DNA from 2 places in the Blautia sp. DFI.1.216 genome. Region 1 is predicted to be linked to the other one. Evidence: riboswitches for the same ligand, from Rfam matches in the RefSeq annotation. Region 1 holds a riboswitch; the other holds the start of a gene.
The links. Region 1 has a riboswitch for cobalamin ahead of LJE11_RS15605 (ABC transporter substrate-binding protein). Riboswitches for the same ligand answer to the same signal wherever they lie in the genome.
Positions count from the first base shown of each region.

Region 1 (5,303 bases):
TATGCTTTATACTTATGTTAGCATTACTTACTCTTATTTTCAAGGCATTTTATATTCTTTTTATTTTATAAATTATATGGGAGTTACTGTTCACACACCACTATTCTGCGAGGTGTTTTGGCATGAATATGCCAAAATTCCATTGCCGCAGGCAATCTGGAATGAATTTTGGCTACGTTACTGTGAACGGAGTGAACAGTAACGTATGGAAACTTTTTTATTCCTTATGTGTCCCTCTGACTACTTTGATTCCACGTTCTTCTATCATATTGCAGATCTGTGTCATCCTTGGACATTCATGCTTTCCATCCGGGAGACGACAGACACCTACGTGGATGGTACTGATTTTTTCACTGACCAGTCTGTCTATCTTTTCCAGGATTCCTTTGTCTTCTATGGGTTCTATCGGGTTGACGCCTTTGCATTCGTTACAGGTCATCATTGCTGCCAGACAGGTATCTTCCGGATAATCCTGAAAGAAATCGGTTCTGTTCTGAAATGCTGCCAGGCATCCAACTCTGGCGCATACATTATTAGAATGAATACACGTCAAAATTCCTATCTTATTCATCTTTTTCCTCCATATATAGCAGGCCAGAGTCAAAAATTTTCCTGACTCTGGCCTGTCAATACTCAAACATTCGAAATCCTCTGATTTACTATGTAAATTGCTACTTTCTCATGTTTGACGAGTCCCAAGCTCCAAAGTCTTATCGTGCAAGCACGAACGACTTTCTGACCTTTTGACCCTGATATCATATTATAAAAATAAAATATGCATCTTCCCGCGGCTGTCATTTACCACTTCCGAATCTACCCGGTAAATCCTTTTGATCAGCTCCGGAGTGAGTACTTCCTGTGGAGTTCCATATCCTTCCAGCACACCATCTTTCAATACATAAATCTTATCGCAGTATGCCGCCGCAATATTCAGGTCATGGATAGCTGATATTACAGTTACGTTAAGTTTCTTTACCAGTTCCATCAGCATGATCTGATGTGTGATATCCAGATGGTTAGTCGGCTCATCAAGGATCAGTGCAGGTGTCTGCTGTGCAAGTGCTCTTGCCAGAATAACCCTCTGCTGCTCTCCACCTGACAGCGTAGAAAATGTGCGATCCGCAAATGCATCCATCTGTACCGTTTTCAGTGCTTCTTCAACAATCCGGTAATCTTTTGCATTATCCCGTTCCAATGCTTTCTTATGAGGTGCACGTCCCATCAACACGACTTCCCGTACGGTAAAATCAAAGTTGTAGTAATTGTGCTGTGCCACAACTGCCATTTTTCTGGCGGAGCTTTTTACGCTCATGGAATGGAGTTCTTCGCCGTCCAGATAAACGGCACCTGCATCTGGCTTCAGGATACGGTAGATGCATTTTAATAATGTAGATTTTCCGCTTCCGTTTGGTCCGATGATCCCTACCAGTTCCTTATCCTTTGACTCTATGGAAATTCCCTTCAGTATCTGTCTGGCGTGAAATCCAACCTGAATATCTTCTGTAGTGATCTTCATTACTTACTACCTCCAAATCCATAGGATTTCCGCACAAGCAGATAAATAAAGCACGGAGCACCGATAATGGATACCAACACACCGATCGGCATCTCAGAATTCTTCAGGATCACACGACATGCCACATCACACCAGATCAAGAACGATGCACCAAGCAGTGCACTTAATGGCAATAATCTTCTGTGGTCTGTTCCAAAAAGGATTCTGATCACATGAGGGATCACAAGTCCTACAAAGCCGATCACACCTGCACAATATACTGCAAACCCGATCATTACAGAAGCAACGATCAAATAAAAAGTTCTCAGCCTGTGCAAATCAGTTCCCAGTGTGATCGATACATCATCTCCTAACAGCATCAGATTCAGATTACGATATTGCGTCCAGAAAATAATTACACAGATCAATGTAACAGGAAGCATTACACCTACTCTGCTCCAGCTTGCGCCTGCAAGGCTTCCCATCATCCACTTCATTACTTCTGTTGCTGCATTTTTGTCATTGGTGATATAGATAACAAAATTGGAAAAAGCAGAACATACCGCACTGACGGCCATTCCGGCAAGGATCAGTTTGGCAGAAGTAGCTTTTCCGCCCATGTTTGCAATGGCAATTACTGCAAAAGAAGTGACCATTGCACCAATAAATGCAGGAACACCAACTGAGTTTCCACCGAGAAATCCACCAACTCCAAGCATGATCGCCAGTGTTGCACCAAGGGATGCACCGGATGAAATACCAAGTACATACGGATCTGCCAGTGGGTTCTGGACAATCGCCTGCATAACTACGCCACAGACGGAAAGAGCCATTCCAACTGCCAGAGCCAGCAGGACTCTGGGCAGCCGGATCAGCCACACAACATCGTGAACTGCGCCTTCTGCATAGGCGGACAGGCTTTTGATATGAAACAATTTATATGCAATGACACTGTAAACATCTTTCAGTGACAGATCTGCATTTCCAAAAGTGATTGCTGCAAGAATGGAAAAAATCAGAAATGCCGCAAGCCCGATAAGAACTGCCACATACATGGATGTCCTGAGCACACTGCCTTTTTTTGTCTGTGAAACCTGTTCTTTCACTGTTATGTCCTCAATCAGTCAAGATTCACATCCGGATATAATCCTTTTGCGAAAGTTTCAATACCATCCTGTGTACGTGTTGCACTTGCGTACATTTCACTGAGCATGATCGGATAAACACGACCGTTCTTTACAGCGTCAAGGCTCTGAAGTGCTTCGTCATCCTTGATAACGGCAAGCTGGCTTTCTTTTACAGTTTCCGGATCATCACCTGCATATGGCATGTATACAACAAAAATCACATCAGGGTTTGCTGCAATGATATCTTCTTTTCCTGCTGTAGAAGCATCCGGGTTTGCCAGAGTCGCACCCAGTTGTGTTACCATATCTCCACCAAGGCTCTTTGCACCATAGTTTGTGATATCTTCTCCAAGAGGTTCCAGAACCATTACGCTTGGTTTCTCTTCTACATCTGCTGTTGCTGTAAGAGTTTTATCGATCACTGCCTTTGCATCATCTACGATTGCCTGTGCTTTGTCCTGTACATCAAAAATCTTTCCAAGATTTAAGATGTCTGTAAATTCATTTTCCAGAGTTCTGTCTCCGTCAGGGCGTGTGTTTGTGTTGTAATAAGTGTTGCAGCCTTTGTCGATCCAGTCTGTTACATTTCCGAGATTTTTATCAGAAAACAGGGAGCTCCAGGATAAGATCATGTCTGGCTCCAACATCGTTACAGTCTCAAGGGATGGGGTAAATTCATCAAGATAATTTGTTTTTGAAAATGCATCTTTAAGTTCATCCGGAACTTCATTGTCAAGACCTGCTGTAGCTACCAGGCGGTCTTCCAGACCAAGTGCAAGCATGGTTTCAATGCTTCCCTGATATACAGCAAGAACTTTCTCCGGTGCCTTTTCATAGGTTGTTTCGATTTCATTTCCATCATAATCATAGGTTGTGATGGTCAGAGGATATTCTGTCTTTGTACCTTCTGCGTCTGCTGTCTTATCTGCATCTGCTGAATCCTGTGCGTCTGCATCTTCCTGTGTATCAGAGTCTGCATCTGCTGCCGGCTGATTGTCCTCTTTGATTGTCTCAGAGTCTGCTCTCTCTGCTGCAAAAGCTGCCGGAGCTGCGGAAACTGCCATAGCTGCTGCCATCATAATTGCCATGATTCTTGTGGATAAATACCTGTTTTTCATTTGACTTCCTCTCTTTTCGTATATGTTATTTACCTGTTCGTGTAACCGAAAAGATGGGACTTCAGAAAAAGTAAAATAGAAGTGATAAGAATAACGGATACTTTTTACGGAAGCTCCTTCTTTACGCTGTCAGGCAGGTTTCCTGACTCACAGATCACAGAAAGTTCCCATAAAATAAAAACTGATACAACATCCATGCTTCAGCAGTTCATGAATGTTGTATCAGAAATATTTCCAGATACTCTCTGACAGCCGGATTCCGCCTTCTCACATATTTATGCAATGACATATTACAATCCCGCTTTTTTCTGTATACAGTGGCCGCAACCGTTCAGGCATTTCACCTGATTCCCTCTCACATTATCATACACAAAATCTGTGTATGATAATGTTCACTTAACAGCTATTCAATTACGCTGATATAATTTTAGCACACTGCTTTTATAATTACAACCATATTCGATACACATCAGAATTCTTTCTTCTCCATAAGCCGGACACCAATCCAAAAAGATCCCATATATACAATTACTGTAAATAATACAACTCCGGCCAATACCATTCCCCGGTTCAGTCCATTCAGCCATGCATCGACTGCGTCTGCTGAAAGTCCCATTGTTTTTATCAGAATATAAACTACGGCAAATATAATAGCCCACATGACCATTGCAATATAACGTCCTTTTTCCGCTCCAAAATGTATTACAAGCGGGAGCGATACCGCCAGCATAAGAAGTGCCAGTGGAATGTCTATCAGGCTGCCAATGATAGTCTCACTCAGACACCCCTGAAGTTCTGCCACACCTTTGCAGATTACTCCCGTTATCGTTGCAATTCCCCACGCTACAGCCGTAAGCCCTGCTCCCAGCAGATATTTTTCCGCCACATACTGTTTTCTGGTAACCGGCAAGGTCATAAGAAACGCAAGACCATTATCAAACTCATCATAACTTATAGTCGTAATGGCAAAAATTGCTGTGACAATCGTAAAATATCCTGTAGCAAAACTGACACTCCCGCTTCCTGCCAGATTCAGGATGACTTCCATTACAACAACCAGGATAAAAAACTGTTTCTGCTGTTTCATCAGTTCTATATCCTTTACAAATAATCCCTTCATACCTGTTCCTCCATCATCACTACCAGATCATCAATCTTTCCATTCTCAATTACAACATCCGGATAATTTTCCATATAAAATTGTTTCTGGTTTGTCAGACACCTGTATCCATAAGCCTCTTTCCGGATCTTAATAAGGTATTGCTGATCCAGTTTTTCATACTCTTCTTCTGAAACTTTAAGAACTGCATAATCTGACAGCAGTACATCTGTATCCTCATGAAGGATAATTTTTCCGGCATGGATCATATAAAAATCGTCACAAAGACTCTCCAGATCTGATGAAATATGTGAACTGATCAGAATAGAACTGCTTTCATTTTCTTCCATATATTCTCTCAGCATGTTCAGCACTTCATCCCTGGCTATCACATCCAGACCAACTGTGGGCTCATCCAGAATCAGCAGTTCTGCCTTATGGCTTAATGCTGCCAGTACTTTAAA
Region 1 is NZ_JAJDML010000051.1:14,984-20,286, forward strand. Features, by position in the region: gene LJE11_RS15590 (CGGC domain-containing protein) at 218-571, opposite strand; gene LJE11_RS15595 (ABC transporter ATP-binding protein) at 761-1,516, opposite strand; gene LJE11_RS15600 (FecCD family ABC transporter permease) at 1,516-2,601, opposite strand; gene LJE11_RS15605 (ABC transporter substrate-binding protein) at 2,616-3,740, opposite strand; cobalamin riboswitch at 3,856-4,135, opposite strand; gene LJE11_RS15610 (ABC-2 transporter permease) at 4,210-4,860, opposite strand; gene LJE11_RS15615 (ABC transporter ATP-binding protein) at 4,857-5,303, opposite strand, start outside.

Region 2 (5,303 bases), on a different contig from region 1:
TGTAAAGGGAATTATTTCTTTCCTTTCCTCTGATCTTGAAGAAGTTCTTCCGGTATGCGAAGAATATGGTATGTATTATGTGCGTGGTTCAGGAACGATCAGTGATGAAATGTATGAGAAAGTAAAGGATAATCCTTACTTTCTGGGAACGATAGGAACATCTGTTGAAACAGAAAAGGATGCGGCTGCCAATATGGCGGAGTATTTTGCTTCAGAGGATCAGAATAATCAGAATCATTACATAATAGCATGTGGAGGATCTGCCATCGGTAATGAGATGCATCGTCTGAGAACGATAGGTATTCTGAATAAGCTTCAGGAAGCATATGGTCTGTCATATGAGAAGTCTGTAGAAGAACTGGTGAATACGCAGGATACGGAAGAAATTGAAACAGGCAGTGATATTAAGATTACTCTGGTTCCGGGTTATCCAAAAGATCATCTGGATGAAAAGCTGGCTGCTCCGCTGAATACAGGAGAGTATAATGTTATTCTGAGTGTAGTGAGCGCAAGTGATTTTATCAAGGTAATTGATGCTTATGAAGAAGAGAACAGTACAGATGTATTGTTGGGGTCAATTGATTGTTTTACAGAAGATACATACGAAATGTTTAACAAGAAGGGATATAACGGCAAGGAAAGAATCGACTATCTTGTAGGAAAATATGGTGCTATCGTTGCACCATCATTTGTTGCTATGAAGAATGCTCTGGAAGGCTTTGCAGAAGATTACCGTGAAGATGGAAGTGCTTTCCGGCTGCAGCAGTCATTTTGGACAGCGGATTCAGTAGATGAGTTTAATAAGCAGTATGTGTTATCTATTGGAATGTATGATAATACATATAGTGTAGAGGACATGATGGGAGTTCTGAAATCCTATACACCGGAAACAAATTTTGAAGAATTCCAGAAATTTACGGAAAAATAGATAGAAAATAAAAGTCTGAAATAATTGACGTATGCATGATAGTATGTTATGATAAAGAAGTATTCATACGGCCATTTGATGATTTTAGAGATAAGTTCAGACCAGCAGAAGCGTCCTGCTGGTCTGATTAAAAGGGAAACCGGTGTAAATCCGGTACGATCCCGTCACTGTGATAGTTGTTTTTCAGCTGCATACCACTGGAAGATATTTTCTGGGAAGGTGCTGAAAGTATATAGGCTTAAGTCAGGAGACCTGCTTATTTCTAGTAAAAGAGATTCTTGCGGACGACGAGAAATCCTGATTAAGAGTTACAACTTCATGTGTTGCATATATATATGTTTGATTCTTTAACGGTAAGATTTCGTGACGGATGCGGGAGCATCTGTCTTTTTTTCGCTCAAAATCATAGGAATGGACAGTATGAGAAGGAAGAAAAACAACGAAGAAACAAAAAAAGAAAGGAAGTAAAGGATGAAAAAAACAAAAAGAGAATTACTTGTGTTAGCAGCAGCAACAACAGTTGCGTTATCAATGGGAGTTACTGTACAGGCGAAAGGTGATGAGAAGGTTTTAAACTTCGGATGTCAGATGTACACAGATGGATGTGTAAACAGTGCAAATGATGAAAACGGTGGATGGAATGCTATGAGATATGGTATTGCTGAAGCATTATTTAAATTCGATGACAATATGGAAGTTATCCCGTGGCTTGCTGAGAGTTATGAAGTAAATGACGAGCATACAGAATGGACGATCAAGCTGAAAGACGGAATTAAATTCTCTGACGGATGTGATTTAACTCCGACAAAGGTAAAAGAGTATTTTGATCACATGAAAGAGGTAGGACCTTCCGGATCTGCCAAACCGGAGAAATATCTGGAATTTGAAGCAGAAGTTACTGTAGATGATGATGCAAATACAATTAACATCAAAACAAGCAAACCATATGCAAACCTTGTAGGACAGCTCTGCCATCCAACAATGGGAATTACAGATGTAGAACATATTGAAAACTATGATAACGGAATTATTGGAACAGGTCCATACAAGATTGAAGAATTCAATGGTGTAGGTGTTGGTTATACATTAGCTGCAAATGAGTATTATCGTGAAGATGTCCCATACGATAAAGTCAATCTGCTGTTCATGGGAGATAACTCCGCAAAAACAATGGCACTTCAGAGCGGTCAGGTAGACCTGGTTGAGAACATTACAAACGTAGCAGATATTCAGGACTTCCAGGATAACGATGACTATACTGTTGATATCGCATCAGGTGTACGTTGTGGATTTGCATGGATGAACTTTGACGGTGTTCTTGGAAACAAAACACTTCGTCAGGCAATCCTGATGGCAATTGATAATGATACAATCTGTAATTCCAGAACAATCGGTGGACTTTATACACCAGGATTCTCCGTACTGCCTTCTACTCTGAACTATGACTATGACAAACTGGAAAATCCATATACCTATGATCCGGAAAAAGCAAAACAGATTCTGGATGATGCAGGAATCGTTGATACAGACGGAGATGGAATCCGTGAACTGGATGGTCAGAATATCAACCTCAGATATATTTCTTATGAAAACCGTCTTCTGAATGACTTTGCAGATGCTCAGGCACAGTATCTTGCAGAAATCGGTATTGGTGTTGTTCCTGAATACGGAAGCTCAGATGATCAGTGGAGTAAACTTGCAGCACTGGATTATGACCTTAATAACAATAACTGGATCACTGTTGGTACCGGAGATCCTCTGGCATATATGGCTAACTGGGCAACTGATACCAGCTACTGCGCATACTCCAACCCGGACTATGACAAGTTATATGAAGAATTAAAAGGTGAAATGGATCCGGAAAAGAGAAAAGATCTGATCTTCCAGATGCAGCAGATTCTGGTAGATGATGCAGCGGTTCTGATTGATGGATACTACAACTCATCTATGATCTACAGTAAGAAAGTTGGTTCTGCACATATCCATACAGCAGATTACTACTGGCTGTCAACAGAAATTACTCCTGCAGAATAAGAAAAGTCTGCGAATTGTGAAGTTACTGAATAGTTACAAACAGAAATAAAAAGAGGTGTCTTTTTTGAGTAAAAAGCAAATAATCAAGCGTTTATTACAGATTGTGATCGTATTGATCGGTATCAGCTTTATTACATTTGCACTGACCTTTATGTCACCAGGTGACCCTGTACGAAACATGTACACGGCAACCGGTGTAATGCCTACTGAAGAAATGGTTCAGGAGACACGCGAGGAACTTGGTCTGAATGATCCGTTTCTGGTGCAGTATACCAGATGGCTTAAGAACTGTCTGAAAGGTGACTTTGGCAAATCATACAGCTTAAATAAACCAGTTACAGAACTTCTTGCAGCCAGATTATGGCCGACTTTGAAACTTACATTAATGGCCATGATCCTTATGCTGGTTATTTCTGTACCTTTAGGTATGTTGTCTGCCATATATAAAGATAAATGGATCGATTATCTCGTCCGGGGAATTACATTCCTCGGATGTGCGATGCCTAACTTCTGGGTTGGACTTCTGTTAATGCTGGCATTCTGTGTTTATATCAATGCATTTCCGGTTATCAGTTCTGCGGGAGACTTTAAGAGTCTGTTTCTTCCGGCTTTGACACTTGCGATTGCAATGTCTTCCAAATATACCAGACAGGTAAGAACAGCGGTGCTGGATGAACTGAGTCAGGATTATGTGATCGGTGCACAGGCAAGAGGAGTAAAGAAATCAAAGATTATCTGGGGCAATGTATTTCCAAATTCATTGCTTCCGCTGATCACAATGTTTGGTCTTTCCATAGGATCACTTCTTGGAGGAACCAGTGTTGTAGAAGTAATCTTCTCTTATCCGGGTCTTGGAAACCTTGCAGTTTCAGCAATCACATCCAGTGATTACAATCTGATCCAGGGATATGTATTATGGCTTGCCCTGATTTATATGGTCATTAACCTGATCGTTGATGCATCTTATGTTTATATTGATCCACGTATGCGTTTAAAGGAGTAGAATCATGAAAAAGAAAAACAGATTTTTAGCAAATAAAACTTTTGTCGTGTTTTCTATTCTTGCAGTCTGTATTATTCTGACAGCAGTATTTGCACCGGTGGTAACCAGAGGGGTTGACCCGTTAAAAGGTTCTCTGGTAGATGCACTGCTTCCGCCATGCAAGGAACATATTTTTGGAACCGACAAAATGGGCAGGGATATTTTTTCAAGAGTTATTTATGGAGCACGTGCATCTCTGTCAGCAACCTTTGGTGTTGTTGCCCTGATCTTTCTGGTGGGAACTGTTACCGGAGTCCTTGCAGGATATTTCGGAGGTGTCATTGATGCTGTTATTATGCGAATTGCAGATATGATGCTTGCTTTCCCAGGACTGGTACTTGCTCTTGCTGTTGCAGGTATTATGGGCGCAAGTATCAAAAATGCGATCATCGCTATTGTAGTAGTAAGCTGGACCAAATATGCGCGTCTGGCACGAAGCCTAGTTATGAAGATCCGTGACAGGGATTATGTATCAGCAGCGATCGTTACCGGTTCCAAAACACCGTATATGCTGTTTCGATATATGCTTCCAAATGCACTTCCTACACTGATCATTACTGCTGCCACAGATATAGGTTCCATGATGCTGGAACTGGCAGCAATGTCCTTCCTGGGATTTGGCGCGAAGCCGCCGGCACCGGAATGGGGTTATATGCTGAATGAAGGAAGAGCGTGTATGCAGTCCGCTCCGTGGCTGATGATCTTCCCGGGTCTTGCTATTTTTGTAGTAGTTGTTGTATTTAATATGCTTGGGGATTCCATCCGTGATATCCTCGATCCAAGAAATGAGTAGGAGGAATAAACATGCTGAAATTAGATAATGTGACAATCTCCTACAAAAATGTTCCAACTGTTCAGAACTTTAATCTGGATATGAAAGAGGGACAGATCGTTTCTCTGGTAGGAGAATCCGGAAGTGGAAAAACCACTGTTATCCGTGCTGTTCTGGGACTTCTTGCAGGTGGCGGTAAGGTCACAGAAGGAAGTATTACGTTTGAAGGAGAAGACCTTTTATCCTATACACCGGAACAGTGGAGAAAACTTCGTGGTTCTGATATTTCCATGATTTTTCAGGACAGTGGTGCAATGATGAATCCGACACGTAAAGTCGGAAAGGTATTTACAGAATATATTCTTACTCATGAGAACATTTCCAAGAAAGAGGCATGGAGTAAGGGAATCGCAATGCTGGAGCGAATGAGACTTCCGTCTCCGGATAATATTATGGAATCTTATCCTTTCCAGTTATCCGGTGGTATGAGACAGCGAGTTGGTATTGCGATGGGAATGACTTATCAG
Region 2 is NZ_JAJDML010000043.1:9,882-15,184, forward strand. Features, by position in the region: gene LJE11_RS14435 (hypothetical protein) at 1-928, shown strand, start outside; cobalamin riboswitch at 1,004-1,202, shown strand; gene LJE11_RS14440 (ABC transporter substrate-binding protein) at 1,400-2,962, shown strand; gene nikB (nickel ABC transporter permease) at 3,018-3,965, shown strand; gene nikC (nickel transporter permease) at 3,970-4,797, shown strand; gene LJE11_RS14455 (ABC transporter ATP-binding protein) at 4,809-5,303, shown strand, end outside.
Region 2: it holds a riboswitch for cobalamin, as region 1 does, so the genes downstream of both, LJE11_RS14440 (ABC transporter substrate-binding protein) here and LJE11_RS15605 (ABC transporter substrate-binding protein) in region 1, are expected to answer to the same signal.